4 regions of the Staphylococcus sp. MZ3 genome follow, and region 1 is predicted to be linked to each of the others. Evidence: riboswitches for the same ligand, from Rfam matches in the RefSeq annotation. Region 1 holds a riboswitch; each other region holds the start of a gene.

Region 1 (4,269 bases):
GAAGTACCATTAACGAATTTCTACCGTAATGAAATTATTCAACCAGGTGTACTTCCTGAAAAATTCACTGGTCAATCTGCATGTTTCCGTAGTGAAGCAGGATCAGCAGGTAGAGATACAAGAGGATTAATTCGTTTACATCAATTCGATAAAGTGGAAATGGTACGTTTTGAACAACCTGAAGATTCATGGAATGCTTTAGAAGAAATGACAACAAACGCAGAAGCAATTCTAGAAGAGTTAGGTTTACCATATCGTCGTGTTATTTTATGTACAGGTGATATTGGATTTAGTGCAAGCAAAACATATGATTTAGAAGTTTGGTTACCAAGCTACAATGATTATAAAGAAATTAGTTCATGCTCAAACTGTACGGATTTCCAAGCGCGTCGTGCTAACATCCGCTTCAAGCGTGACAAAGCAGCTAAACCAGAATTAGCACATACATTAAATGGTAGTGGTTTAGCAGTTGGACGTACATTTGCTGCTATTGTTGAAAATTACCAAAATGAAGATGGAACAGTAACAATTCCAGAAGCATTAGTACCATTTATGGGTGGTAAAACACAAATTTCAAAACCAGTTAAATAAAGGCTTTAGCTACAAGCTTTAAAAAGTATATATCTACGTATACTTAAAGCAAGGGCAAGATACTTTAAATAATATTTTAAAAAGTGGTGACGAAGCTGTCGCCACTTTTTTTGTGCTGTAAAAGTATAATATTGAGTCAATGCACATAACAACAATAAATTAAGTTTGTGGTTTAATGGGGTGAACGCATTTCATTATAGCAACAATACGGGATAATTATGATGAACTAAAACAATCTAAAACGTAACAATTTTGAGCATCACTATTATAGGAAATTAAGCGATAAAATACTGATTTCGTTGATGTAGTATGAGTAATATCGATGGAGTAGGGTAGGGGGAGGGGATGATGATTATAAGGGAGTGGTACATGAATCAATATCCCATACTCATCATTAGATATAAAAAATTATAAAATTAGTATTTAAAAACAACTACAATCCATAGAAAATATTGAGGTAGTCTTAAATAAAAAATTGAAAATTCTAAAAAAATAAAAAGTTAATATGAAGCTGATTAAAGACTGCGGTATGTCTAACTTCAGACAAACCGGTGTCTAATGTTATTGCTTGTGATATAGAACTGTATTAGACTAGGTATATTATTTTTTTCGTAATTATATAAATATAAAGTGGCAAAGGAGGTAGTTGAGATGGCAACACATTTAAGTTTTAGACAAGGCGTACAAGAGTGTATCCCAACATTATTGGGTTATGCCGGTGTTGGTATTTCATTTGGTATTGTGGCTTCGTCTCAAAACTTTAGTATTTTAGAAATTATCTTGTTATGTCTTGTTATATATGCCGGTGCTGCGCAATTTATTATGTGCGCGTTGTTTATAGCAGGTACACCGATATCAGCGATTGTACTAACTGTATTTATCGTAAATTCAAGAATGTTCCTTTTAAGTATGTCGCTTGCACCAAACTTCAAGACATATGGGTTTTGGAACCGTGTTGGATTAGGTTCATTAGTAACTGACGAAACGTTTGGCGTCGCCATTACACCTTATTTAAAAGGAGAAGCTATCAATGATCGTTGGATGCATGGTCTTAATATCACAGCATATTTATTTTGGGCAATTTCATGTGTAGCTGGGGCTTTATTTGGCGAATATATCTCAAATCCGCAAACGCTAGGGTTAGATTTTGCTATCACGGCTATGTTTATCTTTTTGGCCATTGCGCAATTTGAATCAATTACTAAATCGCGATTAAGAATTTACATAGTACTCATTATTGCCGTCATAGTAATGATGTTATCGCTAAGTATGTTTATGCCTTCATATCTAGCAATATTAATTGCAGCCACAATTTCAGCAGCGTTAGGAGTGATGATGGAACGATGATAACTCATATGAACATGTTAATACTTATTTTATTGTGTGGTATCGTAACGCTATTAATTCGAATTATACCTTTTATCATGATTTCAAAAGTGCAATTGCCTGATGTCGTGGTTCGATGGCTATCATTTATCCCAATCACACTATTTACGGCACTTGTCATAGACAGCATTATTCAACAGACGCCTCATGGTGAGGGGTATACATTAAACATCCCTTACATTATCGCGCTCATTCCGACGGTTATTTTATCTATAATCACGCGTAGTTTAACTATTACAATTATTAGTGGGATTGTTATCATGGCAGCATTACGATTTTTCTTTTAAAAATAACTGAAAATCATTGAACAGATATTTAAACTTAGGTAAACTGTTAGTAATCAGAAAATTCTGATATACAAATCGTCTATGTTAAGATTGGGAATCGTGTATACGTAAGCGATTTGGCTAACGCATGACAATGATAACAACATTTTAAATGATAAAGTAATTCATCACTGAATCTCAACTAACACATAACAATTTCATATTTCTTATTGTGAGAAGTTGAGGGACTTGGCCCTGTGATACTTCAGCAACCGACTTTATAGCACGGTGCTAAAACCAACGAGTTACTCGAATGATAAGTATAAAGACTTCTTACTTTTCAATAGGGTGAGAAGTTTTTTGTTTAAGGAGGAAAGAACAATGACAAATTACACAGTAGATACTTTAAATCTAGGGAAATTTATTACAGAATCTGGGGAAGTCATAGATAACTTGCGTTTGAGATATGAGCATGTCGGTTATCATGGACAACCATTAGTTGTAGTTTGTCATGCATTAACTGGTAATCATTTAACATATGGAACAGATGATTATCCGGGTTGGTGGCGAGAAATTATTGATGGGGGATATATACCCATTCACGATTATCAATTTTTAACATTTGATGTTATTGGTAGTCCTTTCGGTTCAAGCTCACCTTTAAACGACACTCATTTTCCTAAAAAATTAACATTAAGAGATATTGTCAGAGCGAATGAACGAGGTATACAAGCCCTTGGTTATGACAAGATTAATATTTTAATAGGGGGAAGTCTTGGAGGAATGCAAGCAATGGAACTACTTTACAATCAACAGTTTGAAGTAGATAAAGCCATTATCCTTGCTGCAACAAGCCGAACATCATCTTATAGTAGAGCTTTTAATGAAATTGCAAGGCAAGCCATTCATCTTGGTGGTAAGGAAGGTCTAAGTATTGCACGCCAATTAGGTTTTTTGACATATCGATCATCAAAAAGTTATGATGAACGTTTCACGCCGGATGAAGTAGTCGCATACCAACAACATCAAGGTAATAAATTTAAAGAACATTTTGATTTGAATTGTTATCTGACACTGCTAGATGTATTGGATAGTCACAACATTGACCGAGGCCGCACAGACGTAACGCATGTTTTTAAAAATTTAGAAACAAAAGTGTTAACGATGGGGTTCATAGATGATTTGCTATATCCGGACGATCAAGTTCGTGCATTAGGTGAACGTTTTAAATATCATCGTCATTTCTTCGTGCCTGATAATGTTGGGCATGATGGATTCCTACTAAACTTTAGTACCTGGGCACCTAACTTATATCATTTCTTGAATTTAAAGCATTTTAAGCGCAAGTAATAATGTATATATTTTCAAAGAATGAAGCCACTAAATCACAGTTATCATATTCAAAAACATCTAGAGTACATGAGAGTGGAAATGAATTGTAAATCTAAATCAAGCTTGATTGCTGTGTAGTGGGATTAAATAATCATGTTGAAAATGAAAGCACACAAAAGCGATTCAAATGAGTATGTTAATTACTTATAAAACATGAAAGTTATTGTTCAATTAAATGAAATAGAAGCATACAATCTATAAATTGTTAATTTCCATTAAAGAGGTTAAAATAATAGCTATAGTTAAAAATATGGGAGTGGCTTATGTGTTTTCAAAAATACAACCTAAAGCAACAATAATTGCAACGATTACGTTGGTATTTGTCGCTTTAGCTTTATATCTAGTGCCTGGTTTAGGACTAATATTTGCATTATTTGCAACCATACCAGGTATCGTTTTATGGAATAAATCAATACAATCTTTCGGGATTAGTGCACTTATTACAGTAATTATAACAACTGTTTTAGGTAATACTTTCGTTTTAAGTGCCATCATATTAGTCTTAATTGCAAGTTTAATTATTGGTCAATTGCTCAAAGAAAGAACGTCTAAAGAAAGAATATTATACGTAACAACAGTAGCGATGAGCTTAATTTCATTAATCGCTTTTATGTTACTACAAACATTCGGAAGA
Region 2 (4,269 bases), 450 kb from region 1:
AATCTATCTGCGTTTGATGAAGCGGTAGTAACAATTGGACAAATATCATGTGGTAATACTTGGAATGTCATTGCTGATCATGCGTATGTACAAGGCACAGTGCGTAGTTTTGATCCTGTGGTACGAAAGCTTGTAGAAACACGATTACAAGATATTGCGGACGGATTGGCTCAAGCATATAATATGAAAATTAATTTAAATTATACACATTTACCTGGCGCTGTGATGAATGATGAGGCATTGACGCATAAAGCAATTGCAGTAGCTCAACATGTTGGATATAAGGTGGAAATGATGGAACAGCCGCTTACGATTGGAGAAGATTTTTCAGGTTATAGTCAACATTTTCCAAGTGTATTTGCGTTAATTGGTTCTCATAGTGAATATGATTTACATCACCCTCAATATAAACCGGATGAAAGGATTCTGGAAAAAGTACCTGAGTATTTTGTTGAATTTGTAAAGAGACTATTGCATGAGTAATTCGAGCTTGTTTTTATAAAGAAGAAAGTAATTTTTAGTGTAATCATGATTAAGTTCCTAGGAAGATTGGGTAAATAATAACCATTAAGCGAATAAGGAGATGTTAAAAAATGGCAGCTCAAGATCCTAGAACAAAATTTAAAACAACGGATTATGAAAAACAAGAACAAGAGGTACCGGGTATACAATCTGAAATGACGCCAGCACCTGATTGTGGCGAAACGTCTTACCAAGGTCATCAACGCTTACAAGGCTATAAAATGTTAGTTACAGGTGGTGACTCAGCAATAGGGCGTGCAGCAGCAATTGCGTATGCTAAAGAAGGTGCAGATGTAGCGATTAACTATCTTCCGAGTGAAGAACAAGATGCACAAGAAGTACGCCAAGTGATTGAAGAAAGTGGTCAAAAGGCAGTGTTAATTCCTGGTGATATAAGAGATGAGCAGTTCAACTATGACCTTGTTGAACAAGCATATCAACAATTAGGTGGCTTAGATAATGTTACTTTAGTTGCTGGACATCAACAGTATCATGATGATATTCATGGATTTACAACTGAGGCATTTACAGAAACATTTGAAACGAATGTCTATCCGCTATTTTGGACAGTTCAAAAAGCATTGGAATATTTAAAACCGGGTGCGTCAATTACAACGACATCATCTGTACAAGGTTATAATCCTAGTCCTATTCTTCATGATTATGCCGCTTCAAAAGCAGCAATTATTTCATTAACTAAAAGTTTTTCAGAAGAATTAGGACCAAAAGGAATTAGAGTGAACTGTGTAGCGCCTGGTCCATTCTGGTCACCATTACAAATTTCTGGTGGACAACCTCAAAGTAAAATCCCAACATTTGGTCAAAAAACACCTTTAGGTCGTGCAGGTCAACCTGTTGAGTTATGTGGAACTTATGTGCTATTAGCGTCAGAAGAATCAAGTTATACAACTGGACAAGTGTTCGGTGTTAGCGGTGGAGTGCAAATAGATTAGGGTTGTATGAAGCTTTTAATTGAACAACATAATATTAATTTAGTTACTTCAATCCATTAAATTAAAATGAATTGGTGAAGTGTATTTTAAATAGTCGGTAAAGGTGTGTATCTTTATCGGCTTATTTTAATACTCTGTCATAAGGAGCGTTTGCTCAGGGTGTGGATTATAAGGTTTAAGCAGAATAAACTTTCTTAATGAGGATGTCAGGACAACAACGAAAAAATTAAAAAATGTTGCGGGATTGGGTTTAGGGACGGTTAGTGGAAGAAAGTTAAATTCATTAACAAGTGAAATGCCTAAGGCTAGATATTAAACGTCAGAACGGACAAAGAATAATAGGATATGTTTTCAATTAAATAGCGAAGTATTTATATGTTAAGATGATGTAAATTACATAGAAACGCTACCCGTAGAAGTACTGATCATAGAAACGCTGATAAACGTAAATTTGCAAACTCGATATTAAACAAAGGGGTTGTTATTATGGCATTAATAGTATCTAGAGCTATATTATTTTTGATTTTAGCATTAGCTTTTGGAATAGCGACTGTTTTTCCTGAACAAAAATTACCATTATATATAGTATTCACATTATTTGTAGCAGTTGCGATCGTTTCGAATGTATGGTTTACACATCAAAACGTTAAAAAGCATATCATTAAGTTTAACAAATACGTCGCATACTTTTTATCCTTTGTCTCAGGGTTACTTTACATTGGATTTGTAATTTATACATTAACTATAGGGAGCTATGATGTTTTACCAATTATTATATTTGCAATAATTATCGTATTGGTTCAAATATTAGAAAATATACTGGGAATCAGTATAAAAAATACGCGTCTATCAAACAAACAGTTGAAAGTCATCTCCAAGCAACGTGTTCAGCAATTTAAAGTCATATCATTAATATTAGTAAGTGTGTCTATCGTGTTCATTTTTATTGCATTAATGCTTAAATGGTGGCTTTTACTTGTTATTAGCATTATTGTTTTGATTATTATTACAGTAGCAATGATTGTTTATGAAAAATATTATACGACTCCTGATTAATTTATGATTGACGTACTAAGGATTATCTTGTAACGTAAACGTAAATAAGCATCACTTATCTAGAGAGGTGGAGGGACTGGCCCTATGAAGCCTCGGCAACATCTCGAATGTGCCAATTCCAGTAACCGTAATGGTTTGAAGATAAGCAGGTAAAGCACATGAAAACCTCTTTCTTCATCGTTTGTGAGAAAGAGGTATTTTTAATTGGAAAGCAGGTAAAAAGGATGGAAGTACATAAAAAGAGCAATGCTTGGGCATTATTCCCCTTGTTATTATTTGTGGCGTTGTTTTTAGGCGTAGGTATTATCACAGGTGATTTTACTTCAATGCCATTAAATGTTGCAATTACGATAACGGTAATTGTGGCGTTATTAATGAATCGAAAAGAATCATTTGCTAAAAAAGTTGAGGTCTTCACGAAAGGTGCAGGCCATTCAAACATTATTTTAATGATGTTGATTTTTATTTTAGCAGGTGCATTTTCAAATACAGCTGAAAAAATGGGTGGCGTAAAGTCGACAGTTAATTTAGGACTATCATTAATCCCAGAAAATTTAATTATTGTAGGATTGTTTGTGATTTGTATGTTTGTTTCTATATCTATGGGGACGTCAGTAGGGACTGTTGCTGCAATAGCACCTGTTGGTTACGGATTTGCACAAGCGACAGATGTACCAACTGCGCTAGCAATGGCTACAGTTGTTGGAGGTGCAATGTTCGGCGATAATCTATCAATGATTTCAGATACAACAATTGCTGCGGTTAGAACACAACATACGAAAATGAAAGATAAATTCAGAGTAAACTTTAAAATTGTATTGCCAGGTGCTATTTTAACGATTATTATTCTGTATTTCTTAACGAATGGCATTTCTTTAAATCATGCTAAAAGCTATGATTATAATCTAATTAAAGTTGTACCGTATATTTTAGTATTGGTATTAGCATTATTAGGTGTAAATGTCATTATCGTATTGATTGGCGGAACATTATTAGCCGGAATCATTGGTCTCATAGATGGTTCATTCGGTTGGATGGGGCTACTAGATGCAGTGTCCAAAGGTATTATAAGCATGGAAGATATTGCTATGATTGCGTTGCTAATTGGTGGTTTAGTCGGTATTATTCAACACAATGGTGGTATTGAATGGTTGTTGCAATTTGTTCGCTCTAAAGTGAAATCAAAGCGTGGCGCAGAATTAGGAATTGCGAGTTTGGTAAGTGTCGCAGATATTGCCACGGCAAACAACACCATCTCTATTATTATGTCAGGTCCTTTAGCTAAAAATATTGCAGATGAATATGATGTAGATTCAAGGAAATCAGCAAGTATTCTTGATATATTTGGAGGCTGCTTCCAAGGTTTATTACCATATAGCCCGCAAGTCATTTCAGCGGCTGGTGTAGCTGGTATTTCACCGTTAATGTTATTCCCATACAGCATTTATCCTATATTATTAGGTGTATGCGGACTTATTGCGATTTTATTTAATTTTCCAAAGCTAAAAAAGAACACTAGTCAAGAAATGAAACATTAATGCTTAACAATATATCGATGTAGCCAAGTAAGGTGGCTTGTTATATTAACAGATCATGTTGTACTCACCGTATAACGCTAATCTTTTAAAAATGATGATCATCTATGTTTGGAACTGAGCAAAAATACGTTAAAATAAAAGTAAGAGCGAAAGTGGGTGGACAACAGTGGCAAAATTTAATGTAGAGAATGAACATGTCG
Region 3 (4,269 bases), 840 kb from region 1:
GTTATGATGAATTGATGGAACCTGTGTGTAACACATTTACTGCTAAGGAACCATTTAATCAACTTGGTGGTTATCCATATTTTGACCAAATAGATCCAAGAACGAACGATCAAGAACTGAAAATGTATGATAGAGTCTTACTGCAAATTGATTCTACAAGAGATGGTAATTCTTCGATTATATGGGGTGATTTAGGTATTGCCAATATCTTAGTAAAATCTACTGACCTTGAGGCTATGAAGTTTGATGATTACATGTATTCATGGGATTGCAGCTAAGAGAATCATAAAAATATATTACTTTAACAAGTGTAGTATCTATAGATCAATCTAGGGAGTGGGACAGAAATGATATTTTCGCAAAATTTATTTCGTCGTCCCACCCCAACTTGCATTGTCTGTAGAAATTGGAAGTCCAATTTCTCTGTGTTGGGGCCCCGCTATGATTGAAAAGTTTGTTATAGGTGTATTTTCTTTTGGTTAACTATTGGTAATATAACATTGTAGATTTTAGGATGTTGATTTTTGACTTAGCCTTTGTCTGCTTATGTTAAATGTTACAGCTAGTCAAACATTGAGTTTGTAATTATTATATTAAGCTAGTTTAAATTTTTTGTGATTTATGTTTTATTCATACCAATTTTGTGAAATGATACAGTGACAGATGTTTATTGATTTTAAAGGGTGATGATGATGGCTATTGTAAATAAAGTGATAATTGTTGAAGGAAAATCTGATAAAAAAAGGGTGCAACAGGTTATTGCAGAACCAGTCAATATTATTTGTACTCATGGAACAATGAGTATAGATAAGCTTGATGATATGATAGAATCACTGTATGATAAACAAGTTTTTGTATTAGCCGATTCTGATGACGAAGGAGATCGAATTAGAAATTGGTTTAAACGTTATTTGAGTGAAAGTGAACATATATTTATTGATAAAACTTACTGTCAAGTTGCGAATTGCCCCAAACAATATTTGGCGCATGTACTTTCAAAACATGGCTTTACTTGTAAGAAAGAAACACCTCTTTTACCGAATATAAATAATGAAAGGTTAGTTTTAGTAAATGAATAATTCATTAGACATCAAAGATGTAACTACATTTTATGAGGAAGACAAACATTTAATCTTTGGTTATACACCAACGTGTGGTACTTGTAAGGTTTCAGAAAGAATGTTAGACATTGCTAATGAAATATTGCAGTTACCATTATTGAAAATAGATTTAAACTTTTATCCTCAGTTTTGTAAAGATATGCAAATCATGTCTACGCCGATTTTATTGTTGATGAATAAAGATAAAGAAGTAAAACGAATTTATGCATTTAAATCGGTGACTGATTTGTTAGAAAATTTAAAATAGTTATTGACGAAATTTTACTAAGGTGTTAGGATTAATACAAATTAAATGATGCGTAAACTCTTATCGAGAGTGGTGGAGGGATGTGCCCTACGAAGCCCGGCAACCGTCTTATATAGAAATGGTGCCAATTCACATAAAGTTTTAACTTTTGAAGATGAGAGAAACAATACTACTATTGCTTTCTCAATTTTTCTATCGATATTGAGAAAGCATTTTTTATTTTATTAAGCAACACAGGGAGGAATCAACGTGATTGAATTAAAAGAAGTTGTTAAAGAATATCGGACTAAAAATAAAGAAGTCCTTGCTGTAGATCACGTTAATTTATCGATTCGAGCAGGATCGATTTATGGCGTCATTGGTTTTTCTGGAGCAGGAAAAAGTACTTTGATTCGAATGTTTAATCATTTAGAAGCGCCTACATCAGGCGAAGTTATTATAGATGGGGACCATATAGGTCAATTGTCCAAAAATGGATTAAGAGCAAAAAGACAAAAAGTAAGTATGATCTTCCAACATTTTAATTTGTTATGGTCAAGGACTGTGTTAAAAAATATTATGTTTCCGCTTGAAATTGCAGGTGTCCCTAGAAGGAGAGCTAAGCAAAAAGCATTAGAACTTGTCGAACTCGTCGGTTTAAAAGGTAGAGAAAAGGCTTATCCATCAGAGTTATCAGGTGGACAAAAGCAACGTGTTGGGATTGCACGAGCGTTAGCTAATGATCCAACGGTCTTGCTTTGTGATGAGGCAACAAGTGCACTTGATCCGCAAACAACAGATGAAATTTTAGATCTACTACTAAAAATTAGAGAACAACAAAATTTAACAATTGTACTAATTACGCATGAAATGCATGTCATTCGTCGTATTTGTGATGAAGTTGCAGTTATGGAAAGTGGTAAAGTGATAGAACGTGGACCGGTGACACAGTTTTTTGAAAATCCGCAACACACTGTGACAAAACGATTTGTGAAAGAAGATTTAAATGATGATTTCGAAACATCTTTAACAGAATTAGAGCCATTAGAAAAAGATGCTTATATCGTTAGATTAGTTTTCGCTGGTTCAACAACAACCGAGCCTATTGTATCGAGTCTATCTACTGCCTATGATATTAAAATTAATATTTTAGAAGCAAATATTAAAAATACAAAAAATGGAACAGTCGGCTTTTTAGTTCTGCATATTCCATATATTTCAAGTGTAGATTTCGGAAAATTCGAAAAAGAGTTAATTGAGCGACAAGTTAAAATGGAGGTGTTAAGACATGGGTAAATCATTTAGTGAAATTATAAATGAAATGATTACAATGCCTAATATTCAGTGGCCAGAAGTTTGGACTGCAATAGTCGAAACACTATACATGACAGTCGTCTCAACTATATTTGCATTTATACTTGGTCTTATTTTAGGTGTGTTATTATTCTTGTCTGCTAAAGGTAAGTCTATCGGTGCAAGGTTATTTTATTCTATCGTTTCTTTCATTGTTAACTTATTTAGAGCGATACCATTTATTATTTTAATTTTATTATTAATTCCATTTACAAGTTTGATACTTGGAACGATAAGTGGTCCGACAGGTGCGTTACCAGCCTTGATCATTGGCGCAGCGCCGTTTTATGCAAGGCTCGTAGAAATTGCTTTTAAAGAAATTGATAAAGGTGTCATCGAAGCGGCCTGGTCAATGGGCGCCAATACTTGGACAGTAATTCGTAAAGTCCTCTTACCTGAAGCCATGCCAGCGCTAGTGTCTGGCATTACAGTTACAGCAATCGCTTTAGTTGGTTCAACAGCAGTTGCAGGTGTAATTGGTGCCGGTGGTTTAGGAAATTTAGCATACTTAACAGGTTTCACTCGAAATCAAAATGATGTCATTTTAGTATCAACAGTTTTTATTTTAATTATTGTATTTATAATCCAATTCATTGGGGATTGGCTTACAAATAAACTTGATAAACGATAAATTGGGGGTTTCATTTTATGAAAAAATTATTTGGTCTTATTTTAGTATTAACATTTGCAGTTGTATTAGCAGCTTGCGGTAATGGAAGCAAAAGTGGCAGTGACGACAAGAAAATAACAGTAGGTGCTTCACCAGCACCACATGCTGAAATTTTAGAAAAAGCAAAACCATTATTAGAGAAAAAAGGTTATGAACTAGATATTAAAACAATTAACGATTACACTACGCCTAATAAATTACTAGACAAAGGTGAAATTGACGCAAACTATTTCCAACATACACCATATTTAAACACAGAGAAAAAGGATAAAGGTTACAAAATCGTAAGTGCCGGTGATGTTCACTTAGAACCTATGGCTGTATACTCTAAAAAGTATAAAAGTTTAAAAGAATTACCAAAAGGTGCAACAGTTTATGTGTCTAATAATCCAGCTGAACAAGGACGTTTCTTAAAATTCTTCGTTGATGCAGGTTTAATTAAGATTAAAAAAGGCGTAAAAATTGAAGATGCTAAGTTTAGTGATATTACAGAGAATAAAAAAGATATTAAGTTTAATAATAAACAATCAGCAGAATTCTTACCTAAAATTTATCAAAATGAAGACGCTGATGCTGTTATAATTAATTCAAACTTTGCAATCGAACAAAAACTAAATCCTAAAAAAGATTCTATTGCTGTAGAAAGTGCGAAAGATAATCCTTATGCAAACTTAATTGCTGTTAAAGAAGGACATCAAGATGATAAGAAAATCAAAGCATTAATTGAAGTATTACAATCTAAAGATATTCAAGACTTCATTAATGAAAAATACAACGGTGCAGTTATTCCTGCTAAATAAATCATATTAATGGCTCAGTAACGTGATGTTGCTGGGCTTTTTAATTTAAACAGGTATTTATATGATATTTAGGAATGAGATGCTATTACGGATAAAGTA
Region 4 (4,269 bases), 930 kb from region 1:
TATTTGGATGTGCTGCTTTTGATGGTACTACAATATTGTCAATGTGATTAATTGGATAAGCGGCACGCGTGTTTTCTGTATAACGATTGTCTTCAAAGTCCACTGAACCATCTTCTGCAACTACAGTGTTCTCTAAAATTGCACCATATTTGATTGCGTCAAAAATCTGTGGTTCTTTTTCTTTGGAAAGATTAATTGCTTTTGCATAGCAGCCACCTTCGATATTAAAGACCCCGTTTTTATTCCAGCCGTGTTCATCATCACCGATTAGTTTACGGTGTGGGTCAGCCGATAAGGTTGTTTTACCAGTGCCAGATAGACCAAAGAATAATGCAACATCGCCTTTTTCACCAACGTTTGCTGAGCAATGCATGCTCATAATATCTTGCATCGGTAAGAGATAATTCATTACAGAGAAGATACCTTTTTTCATTTCACCAGCGTATTCAGTACCGCCGATTAAAATGACTTTGTGTTTAAATGAAATAATGACAAAGGTTTCAGATTTAGTACCATCAACTTCTGGATCTGCTTTAAAATGTGGTGCAGAAACGATAGTGAAGTTAGGTTTAATCTTTGTAGCTTCTTCTTTTGATTCAGGTCTAATAAACATATTTTTAGCAAATAAATTATGCCATGCTAATTCATTGATGACTGTAAGTTTTAACATTGTATCTTTATCGCTACCAGCGTAGCCTTTAAATACGTATAGTTCATCTTTTTTATCTAAATAGTCTAGTACTTTATGGTATAACTTCAAGAAAGTTTCTTCATCGATAGGTTGATTAATTTCTCCCCAATCAATGTTATCTCTATATGAAGGTTCAGAGACAAAAAATTTGTCTTTAGGCGAACGACCAGTATATTTTCCAGTACTTGCATTAACAGCACCAAGTTCTGTTAATACCCCTTCGTTATTGTCTAAGATTTTATTATAAAGTTGTGTCGTCGAAAGTTGAAAATGTGACGTTGGTTTTTTCAGTAATTTGTCAATTTTAGTTGTTTCAGTGTATGTGTCTACTGACATCCTAAATCCCTCCAAAGCGATAATTTAAATGTAAGCCTTTACATTTAATTAGTATAACACATTAACATAATTAATCTACAATATTTTACTGTAAATTTATTTGTGAAAAATTGACATTAATTCATTAATTAGGTACTATTATTTTTAACGGATTCTCTTATCCTGAGTGGTGGAGGGACATGGACCCAATGAAACCCAGCAACCTCTTTTTTTATAAAAGAAAGGTGCCAAACCGTTTGCAGACAAATAGGTCTGAACGATAAGAGCGAATGGACGTATTAGGCCTTCTCTCTATATTAATAGTTAGAAGGTCTTTTTTATTTAGCTCACAGAGAGAGAATTTTCGTAATATAAATTTAAAGGAGCAAACTATGTTAAATAACAAACGATTATTTACTTCAGAGTCTGTTACAGAAGGACACCCAGATAAAATCGCTGACCAAGTGTCAGATGCAATATTAGATGCTATTTTAAAAGACGACCCAAATGCACGTGTAGCTTGTGAAACAACTGTTACAACAGGTATGGCATTGATCGCCGGCGAAATTTCTACAACAACATATGTTGATATTCCGAAAGTTGTTAGAGAAACAATTAAAGAAATTGGATACACAAGAGCAAAATATGGTTATGATTATGAAACAATGGCAATTTTAACTGCGATTGATGAACAATCACCTGACATTGCACAAGGCGTGGATAAAGCATTAGAGTATCGTGATAAAGATAGCGAAGAAGAAATTGAAGCAACAGGTGCAGGTGACCAAGGTTTAATGTTTGGTTACGCAACGAATGAAACAGAGACGTATATGCCTCTAGCAATTTATTTATCACATCAATTGGCAAAACGTTTATCAGATGTGCGTAAAGATGGTACGTTAAATTATTTACGACCAGACGGTAAAGTTCAGGTCACTGTTGAATATGATGAAAATGATAACCCAGTACGTATTGATACGATTGTCGTATCAACACAACATGCTGAGGATGTGACACTTGAACAAATTCAAGAAGACATTAAAGCACATGTCATTTATCCAACTGTTCCAGAAAACTTGATTAATGAACAAACTAAATTCTACATCAATCCTACAGGACGCTTTGTAATCGGTGGACCTCAAGGTGATGCAGGATTAACAGGACGTAAAATCATTGTTGATACGTACGGTGGCTATGCACGTCATGGTGGCGGATGCTTCAGTGGTAAGGATCCTACAAAAGTAGACCGTTCAGCTGCATACGCTGCACGTTATGTGGCTAAAAATATTGTTGCAGCAGGTTTAGCAGATCAATGTGAAGTACAATTGGCATATGCGATTGGTGTTGCAGAACCAGTGTCAATTGCAATTGATACATTTGGAACAGGTAAAGTTTCTGAAGGGCAACTTGTTGAAGCAGTTAGAAAACACTTTGACCTAAGACCTGCTGGTATTATTAAAATGCTTGATTTGAAACAACCAATTTACAAACAAACTGCTGCTTATGGTCATTTTGGACGTACAGATGTCTTATTCCCATGGGAAAAATTAGACAAAGTGGAAGAATTAAAAGACGCAGTAAAATAATAAGATGAATTGAATATAGCTAAATAAAAGATTTTCGATATATAAATGATAATATGTATCGAAAATCTTTAGCTTTTCTATTATAATTAAAGTTATTCATATATTAAAAAGGAGCGTTGTTGTGATGGATTTATCTTCACCGGTAGTCATTGGACTCATTATTGCAGTAGTCATTGCATTAATCTTTTTTGTCCTTTTCTTAGTTGCCTTAGGTAGTAAGAAAAAAGTTAAGCGACAAACAGAAGAAAAGTATGAACAACAAGAACAAAACATTAAAAAGTCTCATGAAGAAGCTTTAGAGAAAGAGCGTATTCAAAATAAAAAGACAATTACAAAACAACAAGAAGATTATAATCACATGGTTAGTACAAAAGATCGTGAGATTGACGCATTAAAATTGTTCTCGAAAAATCATAGTGAATATGTAACGGACATGAGATTAATTGGTATTCGTGAAAGATTAGTTAAAGAAAAACGAATTCGACCAGAAGATATGCACATTATGGCAAATATCTTTTTACCAAAGGATGGCTTTAATAATATTGAACGAATTAGTCATTTAGTATTAACAAGAACTGGTCTTTATATTATTGATTCTCAATTGTTAAAAGGTCATGTTTATAATGGTATTAGTGGCGGTCAATTTAAAGATTTACCACCAATGGAACAAGTATTTGATACATTGGATTTAGATAAATCTAGACCACAAACTATTGTGATGGATCAAAATGATGACAAACGTTCATTATCTTTTGTAAATTATTCAGATCAAATTGAGGCGATTAAACAATTGGCTGAAGACTTACAAAAAGAATTAGGTGCCAAATATACGCCAACTTCAATTTTATACTTTAATCCTAAAAATGAAGGCGATGTAACGATTTCAAATTATAATCAAAATAGTGCTGTCAAAGTGCTTGTCGGTGCTGAACAATTAGACGAGTTCTTTAACAAATTTGTATTCCATGGTCGTATTCAATACAACGTGGAAGACTTACAACAAATGATGGATAAAATTGAATCATTCAACTAAATGTTAGGCTGAAGTGATGACTATATGTTGTGACTTCGGCTTTTTTAGTTTGTCATAATTTAAACAGAATTGCTTTTACATTTTGATTAATGTTTGAGAGATATTACTAGAATTTTAGTGGTTGATTTCTCTAAGTGTTTTTTCTCATGTATTCAACTCAGATTTGTTATGATAACAGGGTATAATACATCAAAAAGGTGAGGCGATATTTATGGAGGTTAAAACATTTTATAATGGAAACACGATGCCACAAATTGGTTTAGGGACATTTCGTGTGGAAAATGATGAAAATTGCATGGAAAGTGTTAAGTATGCCATTGAACAAGGATATCGTAGTATTGATACCGCAAAAGTTTATGGGAATGAAGAACAAGTAGGTGCTGGCATTCGTGCCGGATTGGAGTCAACTGGTATTGCTAGAGAAGACTTATTTATTACTTCAAAATTATATTTTGAGGATTTCGGTCGTGAAAATGTAGCAGCTGCTTACGAAGCTAGTTTATCTAGATTAGGTTTAAAATACTTAGATTTGTATCTAGTACATTGGCCAGGTACGAACGAAGCCGTAATGGTTGATACATGGAAAGGTATGGAAGATTTATATAAAAATAATAAAGTTAAAAATATAGGTGTCAGCAATTTTG

What was found. Region 1 has a riboswitch for S-adenosylmethionine ahead of metX (homoserine O-acetyltransferase MetX). Riboswitches for the same ligand answer to the same signal wherever they lie in the genome.
Region 2: another riboswitch for S-adenosylmethionine. It lies ahead of KI230_RS11690 (Na+/H+ antiporter NhaC family protein); the one in region 1 lies ahead of metX (homoserine O-acetyltransferase MetX).
Region 3: another riboswitch for S-adenosylmethionine. It lies ahead of KI230_RS04050 (methionine ABC transporter ATP-binding protein); the one in region 1 lies ahead of metX (homoserine O-acetyltransferase MetX).
Region 4: another riboswitch for S-adenosylmethionine. It lies ahead of metK (methionine adenosyltransferase); the one in region 1 lies ahead of metX (homoserine O-acetyltransferase MetX).

Annotation. Positions count from the first base shown of each region.
Region 1 is NZ_CP076026.1:12,965-17,233, forward strand. Features, by position in the region: gene serS (serine--tRNA ligase) at 1-591, shown strand, start outside; gene KI230_RS00050 (AzlC family ABC transporter permease) at 1,243-1,938, shown strand; gene KI230_RS00055 (AzlD domain-containing protein) at 1,935-2,264, shown strand; SAM riboswitch class I at 2,468-2,566, shown strand; gene metX (homoserine O-acetyltransferase MetX) at 2,625-3,593, shown strand; gene KI230_RS00065 (YybS family protein) at 3,886-4,269, shown strand, end outside.
Region 2 is NZ_CP076026.1:2,363,892-2,368,160, reverse strand. Features, by position in the region: gene KI230_RS11705 (M20 peptidase aminoacylase family protein) at 1-483, shown strand, start outside; gene KI230_RS11700 (SDR family oxidoreductase) at 594-1,475, shown strand; gene KI230_RS11695 (hypothetical protein) at 1,962-2,531, shown strand; SAM riboswitch class I at 2,584-2,679, shown strand; gene KI230_RS11690 (Na+/H+ antiporter NhaC family protein) at 2,756-4,069, shown strand; gene KI230_RS11685 (SRPBCC family protein) at 4,236-4,269, shown strand, end outside.
Region 3 is NZ_CP076026.1:855,409-859,677, forward strand. Features, by position in the region: gene KI230_RS04035 (YwqG family protein) at 1-278, shown strand, start outside; gene KI230_RS04040 (toprim domain-containing protein) at 693-1,079, shown strand; gene KI230_RS04045 (thioredoxin family protein) at 1,072-1,368, shown strand; SAM riboswitch class I at 1,426-1,529, shown strand; gene KI230_RS04050 (methionine ABC transporter ATP-binding protein) at 1,618-2,643, shown strand; gene KI230_RS04055 (methionine ABC transporter permease) at 2,636-3,331, shown strand; gene KI230_RS04060 (MetQ/NlpA family ABC transporter substrate-binding protein) at 3,349-4,170, shown strand.
Region 4 is NZ_CP076026.1:1,878,798-1,883,066, reverse strand. Features, by position in the region: gene pckA (phosphoenolpyruvate carboxykinase (ATP)) at 1-1,027, opposite strand, end outside; SAM riboswitch class I at 1,182-1,293, shown strand; gene metK (methionine adenosyltransferase) at 1,399-2,592, shown strand; gene KI230_RS09005 (nuclease-related domain-containing protein) at 2,717-3,625, shown strand; gene KI230_RS09000 (aldo/keto reductase) at 3,837-4,269, shown strand, end outside.